DNA from 4 places in the Halomonas sp. ATBC28 genome. Region 3 is predicted to be linked to each of the others. Evidence: predicted binding sites of a transcription regulator. Region 3 holds the regulator's gene; each other region holds the start of a gene.
The links. Region 3 encodes sigma-54, which starts transcription at its own class of promoters, with help from an activator protein. Its sites were predicted from a motif close to TGGCACNNNNNTTGCTNT; they were not measured.

Region 1 (7,497 bases), on a different contig from region 3:
CGTCACCCGGGAATAGCCTAAATCCAGATTGGCGCTGGTCAAGGCAGCCTCTGCTTGCGCAACACTCGCCTGGGCGACCCGCTGGTCAGCCAATGCCTGGTCATACTGCTGACGACTCACCGAGTTTTGGCTTAACAGCTGCTCGAAGCGCTGGGCATCACGCTGAGCGCGGGCAAGCTCCGCCCGGGCGCTCTGTAAATCGGCCTCACGCTGATTGACCGTTGCCTGGTAAAGATCCGGCTCGATGGTGTAAAGACGATCGCCCTCTTCCACCAACTGGCCGGGTTCAAAGTGGCGCTCCTCCAGAAACCCATTTACACGGGCAACCAAAGTGACTTCATCATCACTGCGCAGCAGTGAGGGATAAGACTTATCCAGCGGTATATCTTGACGCGCCATTTCGGCCACTTCGACCTTATGGGGCGGGGCTTCTTGCTGGGCACCCTGTTGAGGTGCCTCGGTTTGTTCTTGACCACAGGCTGAAAGTGCCAGCGCAGCTACTAGCGTCACCAGACTCGCTCGGCGTGAGTGAATCATCTTCTTCATACGTTAAATTCCCATATATCTTTTTAAGGTGACCGATAGCACGTGCACACCTGAATCACTTCCAACCGACGGGCAATTACATGCCAGGCTGGGGCGGTGCACCGATGTTGAGCGCGGGCTCATAGCGGTCGTTGCCGCCGCTCTCTGGCAAGGTAAAGTTCACCTCATCACCGGTTAACCAAGCATTGACTTCCTCAATGGCATCCACATCCAGGCGCCCAGCCTGCTGACGCAGCGAAAGCAGATTGACGACATAGTCGTAGCGAGCCTCGGCGTAGTTGGCGATGGCGTTATACAGATTTTGCTCGGCGTTCAAAACATCCACGATGTTACGGGTGCCCACCTCATACCCGGCGCGAGTGGCTTCAAGTGCGCTGCGGTTAGAGACGATCGCCTGCTCGCGGGCTTCGACAGTCTCCACATCATTACTGACTTGGGTATATAGCGAGCGAACCTGCTGGATCGACGAACGACGCTGGGACTCGAAATCATACTGGCTACTTTCCAGTTGATAAGTCCCCTGGCGGATGCTGGCGCTGGTACTGCCGCCGGTGTAGACGGGTAAATTAGCGCGTATGCCCACCTGGCTAGAGGAGTCATTCCCGGTGGTGTTATCAATATCACTGTCGCCATACTGATAGTTGCCAAAGGCTTGAAGGGTGGGCAACCGTCCCGCACGGGCAATTTCCACACCGCTACGTGATACCTCAATACCTGCCTGTTGCGCCAAGACTTGAGGGTTAAGCTCAAGGGCTTGCTCTACCCAGTAGTCACGACTGCTGGGCTCAGGAAGTGCAATCGGCATGCTGTCGCCCAGCGCTTCAATGCTGGCGTAACGCTGGCCAGTTAACTGCTCTAATGCCTCAAAAGCCACCTGCAGGTTGCTCTCTGCGGCAATGCGATCAGCCCGGGACTGGTCGAAGGTGGCGCGGGCTTCCTCAACTTCGGTAATCGCAATCAAACCGACCTCAAACTGCTCACCCGCCTGCTCAAGCTGACGGCCAATGGCCCGCTCTTGGGCAAAACGCGCTTCTAGGACTTCGTAAGCACGCAGAATGTCGAAATAGGCGCTAGCTGTATCGATTAGCAACTGCTGTTCAGTGGCTGCCAGCAGGTATACCTGCTGGTCAATCTGGCGCTCGGCCTGGGTGACTTGTCGGCGGGTCACTTCATCATAGAGCGCTTGGGTGGCTTCCAGGGTGAGCGATACGGTGTTGTAACGGTCATCACCGGCACTCGCGCCCCCCGTGCCAGTACCTATTCCTGTTCCCGCTTGGGTCGAACCCTGGCTTTCATACTGCTCATTATGCGCCACAGTGCCCGACGCGTTGATTTGGGGAAGTAAGCCACCTCGAGCAATATCTCTACCTGCTTCAACGCCCAAATATTCTGAGCGTGCCGAGGCAAGTGCAGCGTTATTGTCTAACGCATCACGGGTAATCGTGATGAGGTCGGCAGCTTGAGCAGGCAATACAAAAGAAGCGGTGAATACCGCTAATAGTAAGGGTCGTAAAGGGGCATTGACTGCCCAGTGTGCCAGTCGCATGGGATTGCCTCTAGATATCAGCGTCAGGTTGGCGAACGCACTAAATCACTCAGCGCACTTATTCAATCAAAGCACGGTGCCACTCAAAGTACGGTGCCACTCAGAAAGATGAGCATTATAGTTACATTCATGTATGTATGCTAGCCTTGAACAATCGAAAAATGTGTGAACAGCCTATTGTCAAGTCGCTTCCAGCTTACCTTAGTCCAAAGCATGATGCGTTGGCGATTAATGCGGCGCTCTTTTACGAAATTCCCGTGTGTCGATGCCCCATTTATTTAGCCGTGAAGCAAGCGTCGTGGGCTTTATGCCAAGCAGTTCCGCCGCTCCACCTGCCCCTGAAACTTTACCTCCCGCCTGCTCCAGAGCGGCAATCGTGCTCTCCCGCTGGCGCTGACTCAGCGCATGTTCGGTAAGCAGCGCTACTTCACGTCGCTCCCCGCTGGCTTGGGTCGCCGTAGACATCAGGTTAGTAAGGCCTGTCGTAGGCAGCGGCTCCCCTAGCAACAGGTCGTCAAACATCAAACGTCGATCCTGGGTCACGATGACCTGGCGCTCGATGATGTTCTCCAGTTCACGAATATTGCCCGGCCAGGGGTAGCGCTGCAGAATTTCCAACTGGGCCGGGGGAATGCGCACTCCCGGCTTATTAAATTTCAGGCAGGCACGCTGTAAAAAGTGCCGTGCCAGTAGTGGCACATCTTCTATTCGTTTGCGTAACGGTACCGAATCGATTGGGAACACGTTGAGGCGAAAATAGAGATCTTCGCGAAAATGGCCAGCGTCAATCATGTCACGCAGCTCGCGGTTGGTGGCGGCAATCACTCGCACATCGACTTCTCGGGTACGGTTGTCGCCGACGCGCTCAAACTGCTGATCCTGCAACACCCGCAGCAGCTTACTCTGTAGCTCCAGGGGTATTTCACCGACCTCATCCAAAAACAGCGTGCCGCCGTGGGCAAGCTCAAAACGCCCTGGACGATCCTGTACCGCGCCAGTGAACGCCCCTTTTACATGACCAAAAAACTCGCTCTCAAACAGGTCTCTCGGAATAGCCGCACAGTTGACGCGGATCAACGGCCGATCACTGCGCGTGCTACCCGCATGAATGGCGCGGGCAATCAGTTCTTTGCCGGTGCCCGACTCGCCGCTGATAAGTACGTTGGCACTTGTGGGGGCAACCAGCTCAATCTGCTGGATCAGCTTTGCCACCGCCGGGCTGTTGCCGACAATATCGCGGTGGTTAAGCTCCGCTTTTATCTCTTCTTGAAGGTACTCATTCTCTAGCTCCAAACGCTGCTTGAGTGACTCTACCTCAGCGAGGGCATCACGCAGCTGCTGCTCAGCGCGCTTGCGCTCGCGAATATCGCGAAATAGCACCACCGCCCCGACCAAACGACCCATCTCGAAAATCGGCGTGCTGGTGTACTCAACAGGAATCGCTTCACCATTTTTATGCCAGAACACTTCGTTATCAACGTGATGCACCTGGCCGTCGCTAAACGAAGCATGAATAGGGCACTGCTGCACTGGAAAGTGGCTGCCGTCAGCGTGGGTATGGTGGAACATGAGGTGCGCGTCATGACCCACCATATCCTCAGTACTCCAGCCCAGAATGCGCTCAGCGGCGGGGTTAACAAAGGTGGTTTTGCCCTCGGCATCCAAACCGTAAATGCCCTCGCCTGCTGCGCCCAGAATTAGCTGGTTCTGCTTCTCAATCTGCTCGAAAACTTGCTCGACACGCTGCCAGCCCACCTCGCCCTGGCGGTGCTGGCGTCCTAACTCTGCTTTTGCACGCCGCTGCTCGGCTTTATTGCGATCAATCAGTGTAAATAACAGCTGCGAAGAGCCTTCGATATGCTGGGCGTAGACTTCTACCCGGTAAGGCTGGCGCAGCATGTCTAGCATCACCAGGTCATCCGACCAGGCCGTTTTTTGCACCAGTGTCTCATCGGTAAAACTCACCCATAGCGGCAGTGAAGCACTCAAACGATGGCTAAACGGTGACGTTAAGGAAAGTGCACTTTCAATACACAACAATTCGCAGGCAGCGGGATTAGCCGCTAGCAGCTGATCTGCAATCGGGTCGACAACAATCATTGCAAGCGGTGAATACTCACCCATAAGTGCTGAAGCTTCGGTCTGCGCAGCCACTCGCCCTACCATTGGCTATTACCTCAATGTTTAGAGATGATCCTTCTCTTTAGCTTTCAATTCCCGCGCCACTTACGAGTTTTCGTTAAATAAACAACGAAATATCGTTATTTACGATTTTTCGTGCCTTTTAAAGGCCCCCTCTCAAAGTTTTAAAAATTAAAATAATAAATTAATAAACAAACACTTAAAGATAATAAGCCCTAACTGGCACGCAATTCGCAATGCCTTTGTTAGCGCCGCATGCTTAAACCATTACGCACCAAGACGGCGCAGCCATCTGTTTTTTTGCTCCTGTGAGGTGAACGTCCATGAAAGACAACAACGACCACAGCAGTCTCGGCAACCCGTTCGACCACCGTCAATCTCTCATTCATGGGCGGCACTGTGATTGTCACGACTGCCAGCCTTCAGGTAACACCACCATTACGCCTGTCCAGGCAGGTCCCTCTTCAGCGCCCACCGATACTGAAGCAATGATGGATCGTATGGTGGAGAGTGCCTTGGTTCGCGGTATGTTCGGCCACAGCGACATGCATCGTCGTCAATTTATGAAGTTGATTGGCGGCGGCACGGCCGCAGCAGCATTAGCAAGTTTGCTTCCCATGGATGCCATTAAAGCAGCGATTAAAGAAAATTTAGGCCCCCTGGAGAAAACCCAGCTTAATATCGGATTTGTCCCCATCACCTGCGCCACACCAATCATCATGGCGCACCCCATGGGCTTCTACGAGCGCTATGGCTTGGATGTATCCGTTATCAAGACCGCTGGCTGGGCCGTGGCTCGAGACAAGTCGCTGAACCGCGAATACGATGCGGCGCACATGCTTACCCCAATGCCACTGGCTATGACCCTTGGTGCTGGCTCCAACCCCGAACACTTCATCATGCCTGCCGTTGAGAACATCAATGGGCAAGCCATCGTGCTGCACAACGACCATCAAGATAAACGCGACCCTCAGCAATGGAAAGGCTTTACCTTCGGCGTACCTTTTGAGTACTCCATGCATAATTTCTTACTACGCTACTACGTGGCTGAGCATGGCCTTGACCCTGATCAGGACATTCAAATCCGAGTCATTCCACCGCCGGAGATGGTGGCCAACCTTCGGGCGGGCAATATCGACGGCTTCTTGTCACCTGACCCCTTTAATCAGCGGGCGGTATTTGAACGCATCGGCTTTATCCATCTTCTGACCAAGGATATTTGGGACGGACACCCCTGCTGCGCCTTTGCCACTAGCGCACAATTTGCGCGTGAAAACCCTAATACCTACGGCGCCCTCTTGAGGGCGATTATCGACGCTACCCAGTACTCATCAGACCCAGCCAACCGTTCTGAGATCGCCGAGGCGATTGCGCCCACTAACTACCTCAACCAACCGGTAACCGTTATCGAACAGGTGCTGACCGGCACCTTTGCCGATGGCCTGGGTGAGGTTCAACGAGTGCCTGACCGCATCGATTTCGACCCCTTCCCCTGGGAGTCAATGGCGGTATGGATCCTTACCCAAATGAAGCGCTGGGGCTACATCGAAGGGGACGTGGATTATCAGCAGGTAGCAAGAGACGTCTACCTCGCCACTGATGCCCGAGAAGTAATGCGCGAGCTGGGCTACGACGCCCCCGAACAGAACGCGCGTAATTACCAAATCATGGGTAAAACCTTTGACTACACGCAACCCGAAGCCTACCTCGAGAGCTTTGCAATCGGGAGGAGCTAACATGGATCGCACAACTACTGAGTGGAATTTCAGTCTCAACGTACGCGCCAGTGTGCTCGCTGTGGTGCTTTTGGTTCTAGGCCTGGGTATATGGGAAGGCCTTAATCATGTTCCCCTTCTGACCGGTGGAGCTGGTGAGCTAAGCGAGTACGAACAGCTAATGGCCGGTGCTAATGAAACCGCCAAGGTTCCCCCTCCTTCTGAAGTTTTGGTTCGTGCCTGGGAAGAGTTATCCAACCCTTTTTATGATGCGGGCCCTAACGATAAGGGGATTGGTATTCAGCTTGGCTACTCTCTGTATCGTGTGCTTACGGGGTACCTGCTGGCAGCAGCCATTGCGATTCCACTCGGCTTTCTGATTGGCATGTCGCCACTGATGTATAAGGCGCTCAATCCCTATATTCAGGTATTGCGCCCTATTTCGCCGCTGGCATGGATGCCATTGGCGTTATTCATCATCCAGGATTCCGAAGCCTCAGCGATTTTCGTCATCTTCATTTGCTCTATATGGCCCATGCTTCTCAATACGGCATTCGGGGTCGCCGGGGTGAGAGAAGATTGGGTCAACGTCGCCCGTACCCATGAACTCTCGTCGCTGAAAACCGCGTTCAAAGTCATTCTGCCCGCCGCGGCGCCAACCATTCTAACCGGTATGCGGATCTCCATCGGTATTGCTTGGCTGGTGATAGTGGCCGCTGAAATGCTCGTTGGCGGCACCGGCATTGGCTACTACGTGTGGAATGAGTGGAACAACTTGGATCTCACCAGTGTGATCTTCTCCATCTTAATGATCGGTGTCGTCGGCATGCTGCTGGACATGTCCCTGGCCTATGTGACGCGCTTTGTGACCTACGCCGAATAGAGTAAGAGAGCGAACACAAAGAGCAACCGAGAGGAGTTAACTATGAGTCACGCTTTTGTTGAAGTGCAGCAGGCCGCCAAGCGCTTTCCTGGCGCTACAAAAACAGCACCACCACTAACGGTATTTGAGAACGTTAGCTTTCAACTGCAAAAGGGTGAGTTCGTCTGCATCATTGGCCACTCAGGCTGCGGTAAGTCGACCATTATGAATGCCCTGGCAGGCCTGGATCAGTTCTCCGATGGCTCCATGGTAATGGAAGGCAAAGAGATTAATGGCCCAGGACTTGAGCGCGGCGTGGTATTCCAGAACTACAGCCTGCTGCCCTGGCTCACCACCTTGGAAAACGTGCGCTTTGGGGTTCGTGCCCGCTGGAAAAACTGGAGCGAGCGCGAAGTCACCGAGCACAGCATGAAGTACCTGGAGCTGGTGGGGTTGAAAGAAGTCGTTGATCGCAAGCCTTCCCAGCTTTCCGGCGGCATGCGCCAGCGGGTGAGTATTGCCCGCGCCTTTGCCACCAAGCCAAAGCTGCTGCTACTGGATGAACCGTTTGGGGCGTTAGACGCGCTCACCCGAGGCGTTATTCAGGACGAGCTGGTCAAAATCTGGACTCAAGACCAGCAAACGGTGTTCATGATTACCCACGATGTGGATGAAGCGATCCTGTT
Region 2 (7,497 bases), on a different contig from region 3:
CATTACTGCGCATCACCTGCTGTTTAACCGCAATAAGATGCTGGTGGGTGGGATTCGTCCTCACTACTACTGCCTGCCCATTCTAAAGCGTGAGCAGCATCGCCAGGCGCTGCTTAAAGCAGCCACCAGCGGTAGCCATAAGTTCTTTTTGGGCACCGATAGCGCGCCCCACTCCCAGGGGGCTAAAGAGTCAAGCTGCGGCTGTGCCGGTGCCTATACTGCCCCCGTGGCCATTGAGCTTTACGCCACCGCCTTCGATGAAATGGGTGCCCTGGATAAGTTGGAAGCCTTCGCCAGCCTGAATGGGCCGCGTTTTTATGGGTTATCGGCTAACGCAGACACCATTACGCTAGAGCGACGGGGTTGGACACTGCCGGAGAGTTATCCTTACGCTCAGGGAGAGAACATTATTCCATTGCTGGCGGGGGAGACGCTTAACTGGGCGGTTAGGTCTTAACAAGCCAGGTCTTAACAAGAACCGTCGACGCTTTAACAGTCGACGGCTCCAAGCGCTTAGTAAGCCCTGTTAGACGTTGCCAAGTTGCTTAAGCATTTGGTCAACCATGCGCGATGAGTGGTCGGCGGCCACTTCCAGAAATTCATCGAAGGAGAGGTGGTTGTCGCCACTGCCAGGAATGTCAGAGAGCGCGCGGATCACCACGAAGGGGCACTGGTAGAGGTGGCACGTTTGAGCAATGGCTGCGCCCTCCATCTCTACCGCAAGCATGCTAGGGAACTGGGCACGGGTAGCGTCTACCCTTGCAGGGTCAGCCATAAAGGCGTCACCGGTAGCGATCAAGCCTTCGCGTACCTGGACTTCACCTAACGAGACGATGGCATTACGCGCCACTTCTCGCAGCGATTTGTCGGCCAAGTAGGCGGCGGGCATCCCTGGCACTTGGCCTATCTCGTAGCCAAATACCACGGCGTCGACGTCGTGATGGCGTACTTCGTCTGAAATGATTACATCGCCAATGGCTAAATCGGCGGCAAAGCCACCGGCGGAACCGGTATTGATAATGGCATCGGGCTGATGGCGCTCTAATAAAATAGCCGTGCCTACTGCGGCATTGACCTTACCAATCCCTGACTGCAGCACAATGACCTCAAGGCCGTAACGCGTGCCGGTATGGAAGACAAAACCCGCGTGCTCGTAGCGTTGGGGATTGTCCAACTGACTCACCAAGGTGCTCACTTCCTGCGCCATTGCGCCAATAATACCAATACGCTTCACTGCGCCATGCTCCTACATTAAAAGTGGTGTTGTTTAACTCAGGCGTGCTCTAGGGGAGCTAAATCGTGCTTCTCGGCGGCTTCAAGGGTATTTTCCAGCAGAGTAGCTACGGTCATCGGCCCCACGCCGCCAGGTACGGGGGTGATAAAGCTGGCGCGTTCGGCGGCGGTGGCAAAATCAAGATCGCCTTTTAACGTGCCATCCTCCTGACGATTGATGCCTACGTCGATCACGATAGCGCCCGGCTTAATCCATTCGCCTTTCACGATACCCGGCTTGCCGACGGCCACGACCAGGATGTCGGCTCGGCTTACGTGATCTTCAAGGTTGCGGGTAAAACGGTGACATACGGTGGTGGTACAGCCTGCCAGCATCAGCTCCAGCGCCATAGGGCGGCCTACAATGTTAGAGGCGCCCACAACGGTGGCATCTAAGCCGCGTAGCGCAATATCGCTCTGTGCCAGTAGGGTCATGATTCCTTTCGGCGTGCAGGGGCGTAGGGCGGGCATACGCTGCGCTAAGCGGCCAATGTTGTAGGGGTGAAACCCATCGACGTCTTTGCCAGGCAGAATACGCTCTAAAATGGGCTCGGCATCGAGATGCTTGGGCAGTGGCAGTTGAACCAAGATGCCATCAACGGTCGGGTCGCTGTTGAGCTGATCAACCAGGGCTTCCAGTTCATGCTGTGAGGTTGTAGCGGGTAGGGCATGCTGAAAGGAGAGAATGCCAGCTTGTTCGCAGGCGCGGTGCTTATTGCTGACATACACATGAGAGGCGGGATCGTCCCCGACCACAACCACGGCTAGTCCCGGTGCCCGTCCGCCGGTTTGACGGCGTGCAGCGATCTTTTCGGCAACCTGTTGGCGGACAGTAGCAGCGATGGCTTTGCCATCGATTAGTTGGGCGGTCATGTAATGGAGTCCCTGTGAATGTTAAAAATAGCCTAGGCATTAAAGCGCTCAAGCCACAGCGCTTTAAAGGCGGTAATTTTCGCACGCTGGAGCATCCAGGCAAAGCGCCTTCACGAACAATCACTTTAATGGTTGACTTTAAAATTAAAAATAGTAATATATGCCTCGCTTGAGACGGGCAGCACGGTAGCGTCTAAGGTGATAAAAATCGGGATGTAGCGCAGTCTGGTAGCGCGCCTGCTTTGGGAGCAGGATGTCGGGGGTTCGAATCCCTCCATCCCGACCAATCACTTAGCATGAAAGGTAGTAGTTTGCTTTTCCAAGCTGCAGTTGTGGTCTAGTGCTCATCGGTATTCGTATTATATGAATACTATATGTGCGCCCATAGCTCAACCGGATAGAGCAACGGCCTTCTAAGCCGTAGGTTGCGGGTTCGATTCCTGCTGGGCGTGCCACCTAATTCAGTGGTAACAACCTGTCAGAATCATATCTTCAAGCGCATGCTATTTGTTCTACGTAAGATTGTCTTTGGTGGGTGTAGCTCAGGGGTAGAGCCCCGGATTGTGACTCCGGTGGTCGTGGGTTCAAATCCCATCATCCACCCCAGTGACAATATTTGCGTTTCCAGTTTTAGGTTGTGGTGGGTGTAGCTCAGTGGTAGAGCCCCGGATTGTGACTCCGGTGGTCGTGGGTTCAAGTCCCATCATCCACCCCATTACCCCAGCATATATCGCTTCTGCTATTTTTAATTTCCTTTTAGTTTACCCCTTCTTTTAGAGAGTATGCCCTTAACTGGGGTTTTTGTGTTTCTGGCTTTTAGACTCCCCCTTTATTGTAGCTAGCGGGGCATCACCTTAATGCGGTTACCCGCCATATGGGTGAGCGGCTCAGGCCTGCCCAGCAAATACCCCTGCGCGTAGTTGATTCCCATGTGGTGCAAAATATCCAGCGTTGCCTGGGTTTCCACAAATTCAGCAATGGTTTCAATTCCTAACGCCTTGCCGACGGCATGAATCGCCTCAACCATCGCCCGATCAATCGGATCCTGATGCACATTGCGGATAAAATTACCGTCAATTTTCAAATAATCGACGGGCAACTGCTTCAAATAACTAAAAGAGGAGAGGCCGGTACCAAAGTCATCCAGTGCAAAGCGACAGCCGTACTCTTTAAGGGTGACAATTATTTCACTCACGCTTGAGAGTTGGGCAATGGCGGTGCTTTCGGTAATTTCAAAGCAGAGCGTGCCGTGGGGCAGGCCTGCCATGGCGACCTGAGTAATAAGGTCGTGACAAAAATCCGCATCGGAAAGCGACGCACCTGAAAGATTGATCCCCCATAAGCTGTGAGGTGGCAGCGTCGCATGGCGGTTTTGATCCCCTAGCCAGGCTAGGGTGTTACGAATCACCCAGCGGTCAATGCGCTCCATAAAGTGATAACGCTCGGCAGCGGGTAGAAAGCTACCTGGCGCGATGATCTCTCCATGCTCTTCAAGTCGCAGCAGAATTTCCCGGTAGCCAGGGCCAGTGGCGCAAATGGCTGCAATGGGTTGGGCGAAAAGACGGAAGGTGTCGTTATCCAAGCCATTTTGCAAGCGTTGTACCCACTGCAGTTCGCCGTGTTTCTCCAGTAAAGCATGATCGTCAGGCTGATAGCAGTGGATGCGATTGCGGCCTGCCTCTTTCGCGGCGTAGCACGCAGCGTCAGAGGCGTGGAGAGCCTGGCTCAACTGCATGGGCTGAGCGGCGTTGAGTTCAACCAAGCCAATGCTTACGCCGATACCAAAGGTATGGCCCTGCCAAGAAAAACGATACTGCTCGATATCACAGCGTAACGCTTCCGTAATCGTCAATGCTCGCTCTATACCGCAATCAGGTAGCAACAAAGCGAATTCATCGCCACCCAGACGGGCGGCGATATCGCTGCTGCGCACATGGTCTTTAAATTTTAACGCCAATTGACGCAGCAACTCATCTCCAGCGAGATGGCCGCAGGTGTCATTGACGATTTTGAACTGATCGAGATCCAGGTAACACAGCACATGGTGGCCATCGTCGCGATTAAGTAGTGCAGTCAGTGCTGATTCGAAGGCGCGGCGGTTGAGCAGGTCGGTTAGGTTGTCATGGCTGACCTGATAGCTCAGCTGTTCGGTCAGCTGGCGAGTGAGGCTAACATCTTGAAAAACGACCACTGCACCTAAGGTAATGCCGCTGCGCGAACGTATTGGTGAAGCGCTGTGTTGGATGGGGGTATGCGAGTGATCACGATTGACCAGTAGGCAGTGCTCGGTGGAGTGAACCGGAGTTAGTTGGGTGAGAACTTGCCGGGCTGGGTTGTTTAGCGGTTGGCCACTGGCTTCATCGAGTAATTGATACACCACGTAAATGGGTTTATCCATGGCCTCTTCGAGTGTCCATCCGGTCAAGCGCTTAGCTTCCGCATTGATAAACGTTACGTTGCCACTAGCGTCACAGGTAATGACGCCATCACCGATCGATGCCAGGGTAGTGCGGGCAAGGTCGCGTTCGCGGTTTAACTGCTCCTGCAGCTGTTTGCGCTCGGTAATATCGCGCACCATCCCTGAGCGCTCTGACGCGGAACCGCTGGCTCCTTCGCTGACTTGTATTTCAAGGTAGCGTACCTGCATATCTGCGCAGCGGCGTTTAATTTCATGGCGTGCTCCGGGGCTAAGGGAGCGGGTTGGCAATAGCTGCGAGACAGGTTGGCCAATAATCTGTTTGGCGTCGACCTCGAAGAGTTGCTCCGCCCCAGGGTTAAGGCTGGTCAGGGTGCCGTCTGCCTGCCAGGTAATCACGCCATCGCGGAGATTGCGAAGCATCACGCGGGTATGTCCAACGGCGCTTTCAAGGGCAGCAGTTACGCGATTATAGCTCGCCGCTATTTCGCCCACTTCGGTAAACGGGTCGGCGTCAATTCGCTGGCGCATATCACCTTGTTGTTCATGTTGGCGCATATGCTCAATCAACTGGTTCAACTCATTTTTGGCGCCATGCTCGGCGAGATTGAGGCCCATCTTTTCTGCTTCAGGTGAGACGCGTATGGGCAGGAAGCGCCGGGTAATGCGGAACAGTAGCCATGCGCTGCCAAAGCTCCAAACGCCGCACACCACAACGCCGATCAACTGAACGCCAAACTGAGCGGATCGAGACAAGCCACTATCCATCAGTGTTAAGTCAGCGACCCAGGGCAGTGCTAGCGTACCCCATACGCCCGCGACGAGGTGCGAGGGTATGGCGCTGACTGCATCATCAATATGTTTGCTTATCAGCCATTCGCTGGTCAGTACCATCAGTACGCCACTAACCGCACCCAGCCCAAATGCCGCCGATAAGGAGATCACATGAGCGCTGGCGGTGACGGCGACCAAGCCCGCAATGGCGCCATTAATCGCATACATAACGTCGGCGTAGCGCCGAGTGCGTAGCCCCATCAGCATGCCCGAAAGGATGCCGCCGACGGCGCCCAAAACAGTATTGGCTATTATGCTGGGTATTTGCTCGGTAACGGCCAGGGTGCTACCGCCGTTAAAGCCAAACCAGCCTAAGATCATAAACAGTGCGCCTAACATGGCGAGGGGTAAGTTGCCTGAAGGGAAGGCAGTAGGTGGTTTACCGTGGCTGAAGCGTCCGCTGCGTGGCCCAATACACAGTACCGCTGCCAGGGCGACCCAACCGCCTACGCTATGTACGACCGTGGAGCCCGCAAAGTCGACAAACCCTAGCGCCCCTAACCAGCCTTCCGCGCCATCCAAAAGCCCGCCCCATGCCCAATGCCCAAAAACCGGATAGATAACCAAGGCTATCCAGAGGGCCGTCCAGGTATAGGCTAAAAAGGGCATACGTTCTGCCACTGCGCCCGACACAATGGTAGCGGCGGTGGCGCAGAACATTGCTTGGAAAATAAAAACGGTAATCACCCAGTGGCTGGAGGCTTCTAATTGCCAACCAAACAGCGTTGTGCCGATTAAGCCGTGGTGAGAGTCGCCAAACATGAGACCAAAACCGACTAACCAAAAAATACTGACGGCAATGGCAAAGTCCGCTACGTTTTTCATAGCGACGTTGATAGCATTCTTGGTGCGCGTAGTGCCCGCTTCCAGGCAGAGAAAGCCAGCTTGCATCACAAATACCAGAGCAGCGGCCCAGAGCACCCAGAGCATATCGAGCAACGAGCTGTCCAAATTTAGCGTGGTAGGCATGGTGTTTTCCTTAGTATCTTTTGGTGCAAGTGCGCTTCTTTTTGGTGCTTTGTTTGTTTTAAGCGGAAGGAGGGGGAACCGTTGCACCGGTGCTAGCTGACTGCTATTCAGGTTTCCTAATAGAAACTAAGCAATTGTTATGCCGCTAATAGTGAAGTCATCCTTTTTAACGCTAATGGCAGCATTAATTACTGATTTTTAGAAATAAAATAGCGTTTTCTACTGTGTTAATGCGCATTGATTGGTGATATTTTTCAATTAGTTATAGATCTTCAATTGTGGTTCATAAACGCTGAAAAGGGAGTGCATCAAGATGGCGCGTCAAACGGTAGTTTTGGGAGCAGGCATGGTCGGTGTCAGCATTGCCTGGCATCTGCGCCAGCGTGGGCATGAGGTGACCCTAGTAGATCGCCTTCAGCCTGGCCGCGAAACCTCGTTTGGCAATGCGGGTATCATTCAGCGGGAAGCGGTAAGGCCTTACCCTTTTCCCCGCGACGTTAAAACGCTCCTCAGCGTTTTACCTAACCGTCGGGTAGATATTCGTTACCGCCCCACGGGTATGGTCAACGCCGCCTCCCCGCTATTGCGCTACTGGATGAACTCAGCGCCGAAGACTTACCAGAAAATCGTGCCGGAATACGCCTCACTGATTCAGCTTTCGCTAAAAACCCACGGCCCGATGATTGAAGCCGCAGGCGCTGAGCACTTGGTGCGCAGGCAGGGATGGCTTGAGCTATATCGCACGCCTGAAAAACTTGCTGCGCGGATAACCGAGGCCGAAGAAGCACGGCGCCTTTATGGCGTGCAGTTTGAGCAACTGGATAAGGCGGCTCTTGCGCAGAAAGAGCCCTCTTTGAGTGACACCATTATCGGCGCAATTCACTGGCTTGATCCCTGGACGGTTGCTGATCCAGGTGGGTTAGTCGCGGCTTACGCCCAAGCGTTTAGTAATGATGGCGGGCGTATTTTGCAGTCGGATATCAAGTCGGTTCAGCAAATGGGTGATCGCTGGCAGGTCAATACCGCTGCTGAAGCGTTAGAAGTAGATGACGTCGTCGTGGCGCTAGGGCCCTGGGCGGGAAGCTGGCTAAAAGAATTGGGCTACCACTTTCCTACCTTTGTAAAACGTGGCT
Region 3 (7,497 bases):
CACCGATCATCTCCATGCTGGTGAGCTGCTCTGTCGCTTTCATTAAACCGATCTCGGCGGTGAGCGCAGATCCCGCCCGGCCAGCAAACAGTAGTGCTGCCACCACTGGGGCTAACTCCCTCAATAGCGACAGTGCCACCATTTGTCCCAGCGCCTGCTCAGCCCCGAAATCGACCAAAATGGTATAGCCCTGCAGTGCCAGCACCATGCCGATAAACAGCCCCGACACCAATACAATGGCTAACGAAAGCACGCCCACAAAGTGCATCTGGTGCAACCATAATCGCCAGCCTTCCCGGGAAGGCACGCCGACCACCGACTGGAATAGAAACACGCCCGCTCGACCCAATGCTTCCATTAAGTCGCACCCTCGGCGCCCCAGCCGTGTAACACGTGCGGCGCTATTAGAGAACTTTGACTGCATTAACTCTGCCCTTTATTTACCCTGCATTGGTGCATTTAAGCGCCTTATGTCACCCACTCTAGCGGTTCTATTTAACCGGAGCCCCGCCCAGAATATCGCGATAAAACGCCTCAGCGGGGTAGTGAAATGGTACCGGCCCATCAGGTTCGCCATGAATAAACTGGCTAACCCGGGGATCTTGATTTGTGTCCAGGGTTTGCGGTGTGCCATGGGCTACCACCTGGCCATCGGCGATCAGATAGAGATAGTCCGCAATGCTCAAGGTCTCCTTGATATCATGGGAGACCACCACCGAGGTTAGCTGCAGCGCTTGATTAAGGCGCTTGATTAGCTGCACCAACACGCCCATAGAGATGGGATCCTGACCAACAAACGGCTCATCATACAAAATCAGTTCTGGATCCAGCGCCACCGCACGAGCCAATGCGACCCGGCGCGCCATCCCTCCGGACAGCTCCGCAGGCGTTAAGTGTCGCGCTCCACGCAGGCCGACCGCCTGTAGCTTGAGCAACACCAGGTCACGCACCATAGTATCGGGTAAATCCGTATGCACCCGCAGCGGAAAGGCAACGTTTTCAAACACATCCAAATCAGAAAACAGCGCACCACTCTGAAACAGCATTCCCATCCGCTTGCGTAGCGTGAATAGCGCCTTCCGGGACAGTTTATGAACATCCTGCCCATCAATGAGTATTCGACCACTCTCCGGGGTTAGCTGGCCGCCGATCAGCTTCAGTAGCGTGGTTTTACCGGTACCACTTGGCCCCATGATCGCGGTTACTTTACCCCGCGGTATGGTCATATTCACACCACGGAAAATTTCGTGATCACCACGCGAAAAGTAAAGCTCTTCAATTTCTATAAAGGGTGCATCTGTCATGGATCAGTTGACTCTTAACGAGGCGCGACTAAAGCTGTATAGCATACCCTACTTGCGGCTATCGCAATTAGAAAACAGCGTTTCTAAAACATTATCGAACATTGTACTATAACGCTACAAGGCATTACTGCACGAATGGGCTTTCCTATTGTTCAGGGTTATCAAAGTTGCAAAGGCTTGCTTACCCTCGCCTAAACCTGCTCTCGGCCCTGGTGATGCGGGTATGCCCCCCCAGGGAGTCGCCTCAATTACTGCCTATTAGAGGTGTCGAGATGTTATTCTTACCGGTTACTACTTTTATATTTTCATTTGTTAAGAGAAAACGCTATGCGCCAGCCTATCGCCCCCTCCAGCCTACTACGTGAAAGCGCACTGCGTACGCTACAAATCGAGCAGGCAGCGATTGGAGGCCTTCAGGCTAAGCTAGACGAAAGCTTTGATCGCGCCTGTGAGCTAATTCTCGCCTGCCAAGGTCGTGTAGTGGTGACCGGTATGGGCAAGTCGGGGCATATTGCTGGCAAGCTAGCGGCGACACTTGCCAGTACCGGCACGCCGGCTTTTTTCGTTCACCCCGGCGAAGCCAGCCATGGCGATCTAGGCATGATTACCCGCGCAGATGTAGTGCTGGCGCTCTCTAACTCGGGCGAAACTGCCGAAGTCACTGCTCTGCTACCACTGCTTAAACGCCTGGGCACACCGCTGGTCAGCATGACGGGGCGGCCCCACTCCACGCTTGCCAAGCACGCTGATGCGCACCTAAACAGTGGCGTCGAGCGTGAGGCTTGCCCGCTCGATCTAGCCCCCACCAGTTCCACCACCGCTGCCCTCGCCCTGGGTGATGCACTAGCGGTTGCGTTACTGGAAGCACGCGGCTTTACCGCTGAAGATTTTGCCCTCTCCCACCCCGGCGGCAGTTTGGGCAAGCGCTTACTGCTACGCGTTAGAGACCTCATGCACGACGGCGCACGCCTGCCCCAAGTCGCATTGGGCAGCCCGCTGCGCGACGCATTACTCGAAATTACCCGGCAAGGGCTTGGCTTTACCTGCGTAGTGGATAGCGAAGGACGATTAGCGGGGGTCTACACCGATGGCGATCTACGCCGCACGCTGGATCAATTCCATAATCTGCGCGACGTGCGCGTTGATGATGTCATGACCCGGCCGGGCAAGCGCATAGGCCCCGATATCCTGGCGGCCGAAGCGGTACGCATCATGGAAGAAAGCCGTATTACCGCGCTAGCGGTGGTTGATGAACAACAGCGCCCAATTGGGGCTCTACATATGCACGACCTGCTCGCCAGCGGCGTTATTTAACCCAGCGGCGCCAACACGACCTGCTTTACGAACTGATTGATATGGAGGTTCTATGACCCTACCTGCCTCGCTACTCGACCAACTCCGCCGTGTACGCCTGCTAGCACTGGATGTTGACGGCGTCCTTACCGATGGGCGCCTCTACTTTCAGGCCGATGGTATCGAAATCAAAGCATTCCACACCCAGGATGGCCACGGGCTAAAGCTTCTCAAACGCGTGGGCGTACATGTCGCGTTGATTACCGGGCGCGACTCCCCCATGGTTAGCCAACGCGCGGCGGCACTCGGCATTGACCATGTTCACCAAGGCTGTGAAGACAAGCTGGCCACACTGCGCGGGCTCTGCCAGCGCCTCGATATTGAACTAGAGCAGGTGGCTTATTGTGGCGACGACCTACCCGACCTAGCGGCTATCAAACGTTGCGGCGTCGGCATTACCGTGCCAAACGCGCCGGACTATATGCATACCCACGCCGACTGGACTACCGAACGCCTGGGTGGCCACGGTGCCGTGCGTGAGATCTGCGATACGCTGCTTGAATCTCAAGGACACTGGGGCGCGGTGCTCGACACCTATCTGCACGGCCGCACGTAAATGTTTAAACGCTTTAAAGTACGCCTCTGGTTAGCCGGGCTAGTCATCGCGCTGGGGATTCTGCTGGTATGGCTTGACCCCCGCGGGCCTCAAGACACCAGCATCGACCCCGAAGCACAGGCTCAGGAACCTGGCCACGTGCTGGAAAATGCCGAGATTACCCTATTCGGGGATAACGGCAGTGTCATGCAGTCGCTAAAAACACCGCGCCTTATCCATACCCCGCAGCGCAGCGAAACCTGGACGGAAGAGCCCGAGGCAGTACTGTATGACAGCGAAAACCGTCAGTGGCTGGCCAGCGCCGCTGTAGGCACGCTCAACACCGCTACCCAAGCCCTGCTGCTGTCAGGTTCGGCTCGACTGTTTGCACCAGATGAAGGCTGGCAGCTAGATACCGAGCTACTGCACTATGATGGCCTCGAGCAGCATGCCTGGAGTGACACACCGGTATTGATGCAGCAACCGCCGCAGCAAATGAGCGCTTCACGTATGGACGTTTGGCTTAACACCAGCCAGGTTCGCTTAACGGATAATGTGCGCGGCACGCACCCCCCGGCCACACAACGCTAATAGGAACCGCCATGAAAGCCATGATTTCCCCAGCCCTGCTCTACACTGCACTGTTCGGTTTAGCGATACCTTTATCAGTGTTAGCCCAAACCAACTCATCTTCCCAGGCCCCAGTGGAAGTGGAAGCCGACCGTTTAGATCTTGATCAGCGGGCAGGCACAGCTGTTTATACTGGGGATGTGGACATTCGCCAAGGCGAAATGCAACTGCGCGGCGAGCGGGTAGAGATCGAACGCAACGACGCGGGCGAACTCTCGACAGCCACCGCTACCGGTGAGCGCGCCTACTTGCGCCATCAAGGCGAAGGGCAAGAAGGCCCCACGGAAGGCTGGGCGCGGCGGATTATTTATCACGTCGCCGAGCGTCGCGTAGAGCTGATCGACCAAGCCGAACTGACCCAGCAAGAGGACACCTTTAGTGGCGGTCGCCTTGAGTATTTTATTGACCGAGAAGTGATTCAAGCGCGCTCTGACGTTGATGGCAGCGAGCCCCAGCGCATACGCATGACCCTTCAGCCTGAACAATAGGGAGCCTAGCTGTGGCCACTGCTGACACTGCGCCGATCAAAACCCTTTATGCCCACCACCTGGCTAAAAGCTACAAACGCCGCCGAGTGGTCAAAGACATCAATCTGGAGATATCCCAAGGCAGTGTCGTTGGCCTTTTGGGCCCCAACGGCGCGGGCAAAACCACCTCATTTTATATGATTGTTGGGCTGGTCAAATCCGACGCTGGCAAGGTGGGTATCGACGATGTGGATTTAACGCGCGCCCCCATGCACGAGCGCGCAGCCGCGGGGATTGGCTATCTACCTCAAGAGGCGTCTATTTTCCGCAAACTCTCGGTTGCCGAGAATATTATGGCGATACTCGAGACCCGCAAAGAGCTTAACCGCAGCGACCGCGAACAGCGCCTGGAAGCGCTACTCGAAGACTTCCATATCACCCATATTCGCGACAACCTGGGCATGAGCCTTTCGGGCGGCGAGCGCAGGCGTGTAGAAATAGCCCGCTCGCTAGCCACAGAGCCCGCTTTTATTCTGCTCGATGAGCCTTTTGCGGGCGTTGACCCCATCTCGGTAGGTGAGATTAAAACCATCATTCGTGCACTGAAACAGCGCCATATCGGCGTGCTGATCACCGATCACAACGTGCGTGAAACACTAGACATTTGCGATATCGCCTATATCGTCGGCGATGGGCAAATCATCGCCAGTGGCTCGCCCGCCTCGATTCTCACCAACCAAAAAGTAAGGGATGTGTATTTGGGCGCCGATTTTCGCCTGTAATGTTTTTGCCTTAATTGCCCCTAAATAGCGCTTTAAAACAACTTTACGACCAATGGCATGCTTATTGCACTTGCGCCAAGCACTCACTCGCACTAGGGTGGAGCATTCTGATTAACGAGTGGTTCTCAGATGGTCATGAAAGCTTCTCTCCAACTGCGTATCGGCACACAGCTGACCATGACGCCCCAGTTGCAGCAGGCCATTGCGCTGCTGCAACTCTCTACGCTGGATCTTCGTCAAGAAATTCAGCAGGCCCTCGATGCCAATCTCATGCTGGAGCAGGAAGATGAATTTAGTGAACAGGCTGTCAGCGAGCCTAAGGAAGAAGAGTGGTCAGAGAGCATCCCTACTGAGCTCTCGGTAGATAGCGACTGGTCAGATACCTATCAAGATATGGGAAGCCAGGGGGGCAGCAGCAGCGAAGGCCCCGACTTTGAGCGCCAGGCAGCCGGGCAGAGCCTTCATGGCCACCTGCTGTGGCAACTCGCCATGACCGATTTTAGCGCTCGCGAGCAGCTTGTCGCGGAAAGTTTAATCGACGCGCTAGACGCCAACGGCTACCTGACCCAGCCGCTCAACGACATCCGTGAAGGGCTTCGTGCCCAGGGCATTGACGGGCTAAGCCAGCGCGAAGTGGAAACCATTCTACTCAAGCTCCAGCAGTTTGAGCCGACCGGCATATTTGCCCGTGACTTGCGTGAATGCTTGATGCTGCAGCTCGCCGCTCTCCCCGATGATACGCCACTGCTGGTTCCCGCCCGCCGCTTGGTGCGGCAGTTTCTCGAAGCGCTTGGCAAAGACGATATGCGTCTGCTGAAACGCCGTCTAGGGCTCGACGACGAACAGCTGGCCGATGTCATCCTGCTTATTCGCAGCCTAGACCCACGCCCAGGCAGCGCCTACGGCGACACCGATGACAGCTATGTCACCCCCGATCTAGTCGTCCGCCACGATAATGAAGGCTGGCATTTAGAGCTCAACCCCGAGGCCCTGCCACGGCTGCGCATTCAGCCCGACTACGCCAGCTTGATTAAGCGTGCGGATAAAAGCGATGACAACCAGTTTCTCAAAGAGCACTTGCAGGAAGCGCGCTGGTTGATCAAGAGCCTCTCTAGCCGAAACGATACGCTGCTGCGTGTTGGTCGCGAGATCATTACCCGCCAGATTGGCTTTTTAGAGCACGGCGAAGAAGCCATGAAACCACTGATACTGGCCGACATTGCCGAAGCCGTGGAGATGCACGAGTCGACTATTTCACGGGTAACGACGCAAAAATATATCCATACACCCCGTGGTGTGTTTGAACTCAAATACTTTTTCTCAAGCCAGGTGAGCGGTCAAGATGGCGACAGCCACTCCAGCACCGCCATCCGTGCACGACTCAAGAAACTGATTCAAGAGGAGCCGCCCGGCAAGCCGCTTTCAGACAGCCGCTTAGTGACGCTATTAGGCGAAGGAGGGATTCAAGTGGCGCGTCGTACGGTGGCGAAATACCGTGAAGCCATGGGCATTCCCTCTTCCAGTGAACGGCGTCGTTTGCGCTAACTTCGTTAACGTTTCAGGGAAACTCTCGACAAGGGCTTTGCAACGCGGCAAAAAGGGTTACAATCGAAGTACAGTCCGATGGATAAGGAGCACGTCAATGCAAGTAAATATCACTGGTCATCACGTAGAACTGACTGACGCCTTGCGTGACTATGTCAACGAGAAGCTTGAGCGTGTAGAGCGCCATTACGACAATATAACTACGGTGCAAGTCACCTTATCAGTGGAGAAAGAGCGCCAGCAGGCCGCCTGTACGCTGCACGCCGCAGGTGCTGACTTACATGCGGAAGCCCTAGACAGTGATATGTACGCCGCTATCGACGCACTAGCGGACAAAATCGACCGTCAACTCGTTAAACACAAGGAAAAAGCACAAGCTCGCGCCCAAGGCGCCGGTGTGCGTTAATTCAATGACGTTGGAAACCATACTCCCCCCGGAACGCGTTCTGTTCGACGTCCCCGGGGGCAGCAAAAAAAGGGTGCTGGAGTTTTACAGCACCTTTATCGCCCAAAATATCCCCAGCCTGGACAGCCAAGAAGTGTTTAGCCGTTTAATCGGCCGCGAGCGCTTAGGTAGTACGGGTATTGGTAACGGCGTGGCTATTCCTCATGCGCGTAGCCCCCACTGCAACGCCCCTATCGCTGGATTTTTGAAACTGGCTGAAGCGATCGATTTTGACGCTATCGACGGCGACCCGGTAGATCTGGTGTTTGTCCTGTTGGTACCCGAAGAGGCAGATGACACGCATCTCTCACTACTGGGTCAGGTAGCGACCATCATGAATGATGCGGACACGCGCCAGCAACTGCGTAAAGCAGCCAGCCAGCGCGAACTGCTTGAGCTGATTACCGCCAAAATTCGCGAGCAATCAGCGGCCTAA
Region 4 (7,497 bases), on a different contig from region 3:
GCCACTAATACACCGGCGATCATCGCCCGCCACATAAAATCATCCAGCATTGGCGGCCTCCTCATGCTGATGGTGGCGGTAGAAGGCTAAGGTCTGGGCGGTCTGATCGCCAAACAGCGCCTGATAGTCCGGCGATGAGGCCACCTGCTCGGGCTTGCCCTCGCAACAGATAACACGATTCAGGCACAGCACATGATCGGCGGTACGCATCACGACGTGGAGGTCGTGACTGACCATCAGTACAGCGCAGCCGTAGCTGCGGCGCACGCTTTCGATATGCTGGTAGAACTCAGCGGTACCTCGGTGATCAAGCCCTTGTGTCGCTTCATCGAGAATCAGAATATCGGGTTTTGCCAGCAGCGCCCGGGCTAACAGCACGCGTTGGAACTGGCCGCCCGATAGCTCGCTCATTGCCGCCTTGATCAATGCCTCGGCGCCGGCATCTTCCAGCGCCTTTTGCACACTGCGATGGGGGTGGCGACGGGGCAAGTTGATAAAACGCTTGACCGTCATGGGCAAGGTAGGATCCAGGTGAAGCCGCTGGGGCACATAACCGATGCGCTGCTGCGGGGCGATGGCCACCTGGCCGGTGGTGGGCGTTACCGCACCGATCAGCGTTTTCACTAGTGTGGATTTCCCCGAGCCATTAGGGCCAATCAGGGTCACCACCTGTTGCCGATATAAATCGAGATTGATGTTCTCGAGGATATGCTGTCCGCCGAAACGAACGTTCAGTTGGCGAACGTTCAGAATCGCATCGTGATCAGGAGGCTGAGCAAGCCGCATAATTGAAGGTCGTCTTTTCTGTATTTGTTATGTTATAACATGTCTATCTCGCATAGGCGAGTGTCGATGCCTATGTTCGAACCCAGAAAAGCCATAGTTGATGATGAGGAGAACCCTGATGAATAACCGTTTAGCTCGTTTGTCTTGGCCGCTATTAGCGGCTTTCCCGCTGGTTGCCGCCGCAGAAGTGCCGCATGTGGCGGTGGATATTCCGCCGGTGTATTCGCTTGTCGCTAAGGTGATGGGGGAGCGCGGCGATCCTGAGCTGTTTATTCAGCCCGGTGCTTCGCCGCATGGTTATTCGCTACGCCCTTCTGAAGCACAATCCCTCGATGATGCGGACCTGGTGGTATGGGTAAGCGACGCGCTGACGCCCTGGCTATCCGGCGCCATCGACAGCCTGGCGGGTGATGCACGCCACCTTGAGCTAATGGATGTGCCTGGCATCACCACATTGGAATACCGCGAAGGCGCGACCTTTGCGCTCAACGATAGGGATGAACACGGTCACGGGCACCATGATCACGATCATCATGAGCATGATCACGGCGATCACGAACACCACCACTATGCAGACAGCCATGACGAAAGTGGGCACGATCATGACCACCACGGCCATGATCACAGCCATACCGGCATGAATCCCCATGCCTGGCTGGATCCTGCCAATGCCCGCCGTTGGCTGGATGCCATCGCCGAACAGTTAAGTGAGATCGACCCTGATAACGCAGCGTACTATCGCGACAACGCCGCCCAGGGGAAAGAGGACTTAACCAGCCTTCAGGAACATATTCAGGATCGTTTGGCCAGCAGCGCCGACACACGCTTTATTGTTTTCCATGATGCTTACCAGTACTTTGAGGAGGCCTTTAATGTGCACGCGGCTGGGGCCATCTCCATTGGCGATGCCTCTTCACCTAGCCCTGCGCGTATCGAGAAGCTGCAAACGCTGGTGAATGATGAAAATATCCAGTGTGTGTTTAGTGAACCCCAGTTCAATCCGCAGATGGTCAATAACGTCTTTGGGGATACGTCCGCTTATATCGGCGTCATGGATCCCTTGGGCGTAGGTCTGACGCTGGATGCAGGTCTCTACGATGCGCTGCTGGAGCAGTTGGCCGATGAGATTACGCGCTGCACTGACGGCTAAACAGCTTTTTTCTGAAACAGCTTGCCGAGTTGATAGAGGTCGTGCATATATCTATCAAACTTCGTAATAAGCAGTGACGTAACGATAAAGGCATAAATCAGCAGCATGACTGCCATGGGGTCGTTTAGCCAAGCCAGCCAAGGCATCGAGACTGGATAACCCAGCGTATAAACACTCATGGCAGCCAGTAGCTGAACCAAGAAACAGTTCAAAATAACCAGTGTAATCAACGCTGCGCGTATATTGGTATGCGGCAGCGTTGTTTTCCAAAACGGCAAGTGACGCACTTTTACGCTGTTTACATTCGCACTGCTATCGCCGTTAAAACACAACCGCGCTTTACGCCGCAACAAAGGAATCGCGTAGACGCCTTTTTCCTCTTCAGCAAAAGCCTTCAGTGCGATATCCTGATCGAGATTAGGGCTCAAGGCATTGGCTGCCGCTTGATCAAAGTCTGGCCGGGCATGGGTTTGCGTGGCGGTTTTGGCTTGGTCAGAAAGCGCTTGTAAGTGGCTTTTATCAGCCTTCGACAACTTTTTATCGTTGCCGACGTTGATGTTGTAATGAATTTCATACACCTGATACAGAGCTGCGGTCACGCCCACAAAGATCATCAAAAAGACAATATATATCAACATATTAACGGGCACCTCCTAAACGAAACCGAACCAGCTAGGCGATAAATAGCTTTGTTAGCGTTCAAACTAACTTAAGGACTATGCCTATGCACAGCTGACAAGTACAGGCTCAGAAGGCCTCAAAAAAGCCGGATCAGACTACGGATCGCAAATTCCCACACCGTGGTAGTGCCCCACAGCGTGCATTAAACCAGGGAGATGAGGACTCCTGTCATTCATCGCCGAAGATAATGGGCGTTAAACCACTTTTGCTATTCGTCTGGCTAATCAATACCAAACCGTCACTAGGACAGTTGACCAAGGTTACATCGTCAGAGATGACAGATAGGCAGGTTGGTCGATGATATCCGCCACATAATGCAGCCTTTCCTCCCAGTCCTCTCTTGTCAGTTGACCACCGAAGCACAAGCGCAGAGCTTCAGGGGGATGGTTGTCGGTACTAAAAGCAGCACTGGCAACCGCACTAACGCCATGTGAACGTAATTGCACCGCCAGCTCTGAAGGATTCCAGCCAGAGTGCTTGGGCAGCTTAAGCCATAGGTGGAAAGCACCTTTGGCAGACACGATGCGCTGACGTCCCAGAATCTTCTCGGCTATTTCAAGGCGGGCAATGGCCTCGATACGGATCGCTTTAAGCATGGCATCCGCCGTCCCATCGGTTATCCACTCGGTGACCAGGGCATCAATCAGCGGGCTGGACATCACCGAGGTGGCTCGAAGCGCGCCAGCGGTTCTCTGCGCCTGTCGCTTGGTGGGGGCGTGTAGGAATCCTGATCGCAAACCGGGACCGAAACACTTGGCAGTCCCCGTCAGATAGTAAGTGAGCTCAGGGGCCAAGTTAGCAATAGGGACGACCTTCTCTTCGCTGAGCATGGTGTAAGCATCATCTTCAATAATCGGGATGCTATAGCGTAAGGCAACATCGGCCAAAGCTTCACGACGCCCCAAGGGAATAGTCGTCGTCGTGGGGTTTTGGATGGTGGGATTAATGTACAAAACGGCCACTTGCCCCTGTTTACAGATATCCTCGAAGGAGCGAACAAGGGGGCCATCGGAGTCACGCTCCAATGAATGCAGGGTCAGCCCGAGCTGAGCCGCAATAGCCTTTAGGCCAGGGTAGACCAAGCTTTCGACACAGATTAGCTGACCTGGGACTACCAACTGCATCAGCAACCCAACCAGGCCGCTGTGAATACCGGGGCATATCAAGACCTGTTCCAGTGTCGTGTTGTCCAGCCGCCGATCCAGCCATTGGAGCGCAGCCACACGGTCATGATGGCTGCCACCAAAGGTTTGATAACGCAGCAGTGAGTAAAGATCACGCTGGGCCAACACCGAGATAGCGCTATCGCGTACTCGTTCAATCAACGTCGGTATCGCGGGCTCAATCATTAGGTTCATGGTCATCTCATAACCACTGCTCGGCTTCACTGACACTGCCTTACCTTTAATAAAAGTGCCCGAGCCCGGATGCGAGTCAATCAAACCACGCAGCTTAGCTTCATTATAGGCACGCGCCGCCGTCGTGTAATTGATACTCAAAGCCCCCGCCAGTTCTCTCAGCGGGGGCAGTCGCTCGCGGGGCTGCAGCCGACCACTACCGATATCTTCAGCAATCAATTCAGCGACCAGACGATAAGCTGGCTGGCTGACCTCCTTGTCTAAACGTTTTCGCCAGCGTTCCAGCTCAGATGTATGCATATCTTCCCCGTCGTTAAATAAACATTGTTACCTACCCTTCTTATCGCCCAAAACTTATCACTGATGGACTAAAGATTGCACAAATAAAAAATTGATTGCATATGTACTTAATGGTGCAAAACATACTTTTAGTGCACAAATAAGGTGAAAAAAACAGTTTTTTTGAAATATTAGCCTTTTATTATTTTTTTAGCTTAAAAATTTGGTCAATTTTTAAGCTTAGAGCGACCTACATGATCGACAATTGATTGGATCAATAAGCATATCAATTGGCACGTCGATTGCTCCGTATTGATCGTACCGCTTGTGTAAGCACGGCGGTTAACGACTCTCCCACTCGCAATAAACGGAGCTTAGACATGCCTACAGTGACGCAACCACTCAACAAGAAAGGCGATTTTCTGGTCGACTACGAAGAGAAGGTTTTTGAAGACGTAAAAGCGAAACCAGGCGAAAAAGCCCTGGTAACTTTTCATACGGTTGCCTTTGAGGGGTCGATCGGCTTCGTGAATATGCTGCAAGCAACGCGCTTGCTGCGTAAAGGCTTTGAAACCTCCATCTTACTGTATGGCCCTGGCGTCACTTTGGGTGTCCAGCGTGGCTTCCCGACCCTGGGCGATGAAGCGTTTCCCGGCCACATGAATTTCAACAATCAGTTGACCAAGTTTATGGCCGAGGGAGGCAAGGTCTACGCCTGCCGCTTTGCTCTTCAAGCACTCTATGGTCATGGCGAACCGTCACTCATTGAGGGCATCCGCGCGATCAATCCACTGGATGTGCTTGACCTTAAGCTGCTTCACGTGCGCGACGATGCACTGATCATTGATACCTGGACGGTCTAAGGGGAGCAGCGGCCATGGCACAAGCAAACATGACAGAAACCACCATAGTGCGGGCCGCTGCCGCTCAGCTTTCTCCCGATCTTGAGAGTGTTGGCGGCACGCTGGTCAAGGTACTGGATGCAATCGACGAAGCGGCCAGCAAGGGGGCTGAGCTGATCGTGTTCCCCGAAACCTTCGTTCCCTACTATCCGTACTTTTCATTTGTCTACCCCGCCGTGGCCTGTGGCGCCGAGCACTTACGGCTGTATGAACAGGCCGTGGTGGTACCAGGCCCAATCACTGATGCTGTCGCTGAGCGCGCTCGCACCCTGGGCATCGTCGTCGTGCTTGGCGTTAATGAGCGTGATCATGGCACCCTCTACAATACTCAACTGATCTTTGATAGCGACGGGCGTCTGTTGCTGAAACGCCGCAAGCTCATGCCGACCTACCACGAACGCATGATTTGGGGCCAGGGCGATGCCTCGGGCTTGAAGGTGGTGGATAGCGCCGTGGGCCGTGTTGGCGCCCTGGCCTGCTGGGAGCACTACAATCCGTTGGCACGTTATGCCCTGATGACCCAGCACGAGCAGATCCACTGCAGCCAGTTTCCTGGCTCGCTGGTCGGCCCAGTCTTTGCGGATCAAATTGAGGTAACCATCCGTCATCACGCCCTTGAAGCGGGCTGTTTCGTGGTTAACGCCACCGGCTGGCTAACCGACTCCCAAATCGAATCCATTACCCCCGACACCACGCTACAACGTGCTCTGCGTGATGGCTGTAACACCGCCATTATCTCGCCAGAAGGTAAGCACTTGGCCGAGCCGCTGCGCAAAGGAGAAGGCATCGTCATTGCCGACCTGGATTTCGCCCTGATTACCAAGCGTAAGCGAATGATGGATTCGGTGGGCCACTATGCGCGCCCTGAACTGTTGAGCTTAGCCATTAACGATATGCCCGCCCACTGCTGCCAGCCACTGGCCACTTCCGCTCAGAGCCATAATGCCCAAGGAGATGAAGATGAGTAAGCTCGCCGATCGCTCACGCTTGTTCACCGAACTTCAAACCCATGGCGTACGCCTGCAGGATGCATCACAAGAGCATGTCAGCCGACGGGGCGGCGCTGGCCCTTCTGACCATCAGGCAATAACCATCGATGGAATCACTATGATGGTGCCCGTCTATACCCAGTCGGCATGGCGTTCACCGTTTAGCGTAGTGTCAGGTGATGAAGGGCATAGGCTGACTGAAAACACGATTCCTATGGCCGATATTACCTTTGCAGATACGCCCCACTTCTACGACCTGCAAACCGCTGACGGCGTCCCCTACACGCATATCGCCACCTTGCATAGCCGCGATGTACTGGCCACGACGGTACTGCAAACATGCATCCGCTATGAGAGCAGGCGCAAAGCCTGCAAATTCTGCTCGATTGGTCAATCACTCCAAGCCGGGCGCACCATTGCGCATAAGTCCCCAGACCAACTGGCCGAGGTGGCTAAGGCCGCTGTCGAGCTCGACGGTGTCAAACATATGGTCATGACTACCGGAACGCCAGCCACGTCTGACCGAGGAGCCAGCGTCCTTTGCGAAAGTGCCAGGGCCATCAAAGCGGCCGTGGATCTTCCGCTGCAAGGGCAGTGCGAACCACCGAAGGATCCCGTTTGGTATGCCCGCATGAAGGAAGCTGGCATTGACAGCCTGGGCATGCATCTCGAAGTGGTCACACCTTCGCTAAGAAAAACGCTAATGCCAGGCAAGGCAGAGGTTGGCATCGAAGAGTATATGCAGGCGTTTCGCGATGCTGTTGACGTCTTTGGCCGCGGGCAAGTCAGCACTTATATTCTTGCTGGGCTCGGGGATACCCGCGAGGCCATTCTGGAAACCTGCCAACACCTAATCGAAATCGGCGTTTATCCCTTTGTAGTGCCGTTCGTGCCGATTAACGGCACGCCATTAGAAGATCATAAGCCGCCCAGCGCCGACTTTATGGAGTCGATCCTGGCGCCGTTGGGCAGACGTCTCAAGCTCGCAGCGTTGCGCTCTATCGATATCAAAGCGGGCTGCGGGCGTTGCGGTGCCTGTTCAACGTTGTCTGAGTACGAGCGCTAACAGCACGCGAAACGCTTAATAGAGGAGTGCCCGATGATGTCAACATCCGACGCCTATTCGGCCTATTCCAACTACCGGATCAAGTGGGCGAGCCTGCCTTGGGAAACCGATGAAGCAATGGCATTGCGGCGGCGCGTTTTCTGCGATGAGCAGGCAATATTTGATCAGGACGACCGAGATGCCATCGATGACTCAGCCCACCTACTCGTCGCTTTAGGGTGCACAGGAGGATGGTATGAGCAAGTGGTGGGGACAGTGCGTATTCACGAATCAGAACCTGGACTCT

Region 1: the regulator sigma-54 is predicted to act here: its motif matches at 4,455-4,472, upstream of E0L35_RS07445 (CmpA/NrtA family ABC transporter substrate-binding protein).
Region 2: the regulator sigma-54 is predicted to act here: its motif matches at 6,492-6,509, upstream of amt (ammonium transporter).
Region 4: the regulator sigma-54 is predicted to act here: its motif matches at 4,546-4,563, upstream of E0L35_RS19465 (MSMEG_0572/Sll0783 family nitrogen starvation response protein).

Annotation. Positions count from the first base shown of each region.
Region 1 covers NZ_VCQL01000005.1:184,678-192,174, reverse strand. The annotation lists gene E0L35_RS07460 (efflux RND transporter periplasmic adaptor subunit) at 1-546, opposite strand, end outside; gene E0L35_RS07455 (TolC family outer membrane protein) at 623-2,092, opposite strand; gene E0L35_RS07450 (sigma 54-interacting transcriptional regulator) at 2,321-4,246, opposite strand; gene E0L35_RS07445 (CmpA/NrtA family ABC transporter substrate-binding protein) at 4,558-5,970, shown strand; gene ntrB (nitrate ABC transporter permease) at 5,972-6,832, shown strand; gene E0L35_RS07435 (ABC transporter ATP-binding protein) at 6,875-7,497, shown strand, end outside.
Region 2 covers NZ_VCQL01000016.1:78,153-85,649, forward strand. The annotation lists gene pyrC (dihydroorotase) at 1-457, shown strand, start outside; gene mtnN (5'-methylthioadenosine/S-adenosylhomocysteine nucleosidase) at 527-1,234, opposite strand; gene folD (bifunctional methylenetetrahydrofolate dehydrogenase/methenyltetrahydrofolate cyclohydrolase FolD) at 1,273-2,145, opposite strand; gene E0L35_RS26315 (hypothetical protein) at 2,160-2,318, shown strand; tRNA gene E0L35_RS17975 (tRNA-Pro) at 2,355-2,431, shown strand; tRNA gene E0L35_RS17980 (tRNA-Arg) at 2,524-2,600, shown strand; tRNA gene E0L35_RS17985 (tRNA-His) at 2,677-2,751, shown strand; tRNA gene E0L35_RS17990 (tRNA-His) at 2,786-2,860, shown strand; gene amt (ammonium transporter) at 2,984-6,364, opposite strand; gene E0L35_RS18000 (FAD-dependent oxidoreductase) at 6,678-7,497, shown strand, end outside.
Region 3 covers NZ_VCQL01000006.1:165,351-172,847, reverse strand. The annotation lists gene mlaE (lipid asymmetry maintenance ABC transporter permease subunit MlaE) at 1-424, opposite strand, end outside; gene E0L35_RS08780 (ATP-binding cassette domain-containing protein) at 492-1,304, opposite strand; gene E0L35_RS08775 (KpsF/GutQ family sugar-phosphate isomerase) at 1,632-2,618, shown strand; gene E0L35_RS08770 (HAD hydrolase family protein) at 2,671-3,213, shown strand; gene lptC (LPS export ABC transporter periplasmic protein LptC) at 3,214-3,783, shown strand; gene lptA (lipopolysaccharide transport periplasmic protein LptA) at 3,795-4,310, shown strand; gene lptB (LPS export ABC transporter ATP-binding protein) at 4,322-5,071, shown strand; gene E0L35_RS08750 (RNA polymerase factor sigma-54) at 5,201-6,616, shown strand; gene raiA (ribosome-associated translation inhibitor RaiA) at 6,714-7,022, shown strand; gene E0L35_RS08740 (PTS sugar transporter subunit IIA) at 7,027-7,497, shown strand.
Region 4 covers NZ_VCQL01000018.1:98,872-106,368, forward strand. The annotation lists gene E0L35_RS19440 (metal ABC transporter permease) at 1-50, opposite strand, end outside; gene E0L35_RS19445 (metal ABC transporter ATP-binding protein) at 40-786, opposite strand; gene E0L35_RS19450 (zinc ABC transporter substrate-binding protein) at 905-1,936, shown strand; gene E0L35_RS19455 (hypothetical protein) at 1,933-2,574, opposite strand; gene E0L35_RS19460 (PLP-dependent aminotransferase family protein) at 2,878-4,275, opposite strand; gene E0L35_RS19465 (MSMEG_0572/Sll0783 family nitrogen starvation response protein) at 4,635-5,117, shown strand; gene E0L35_RS19470 (Nit6803 family nitrilase) at 5,132-6,124, shown strand; gene E0L35_RS19475 (MSMEG_0568 family radical SAM protein) at 6,117-7,211, shown strand; gene E0L35_RS19480 (MSMEG_0567/Sll0786 family nitrogen starvation N-acetyltransferase) at 7,245-7,497, shown strand, end outside.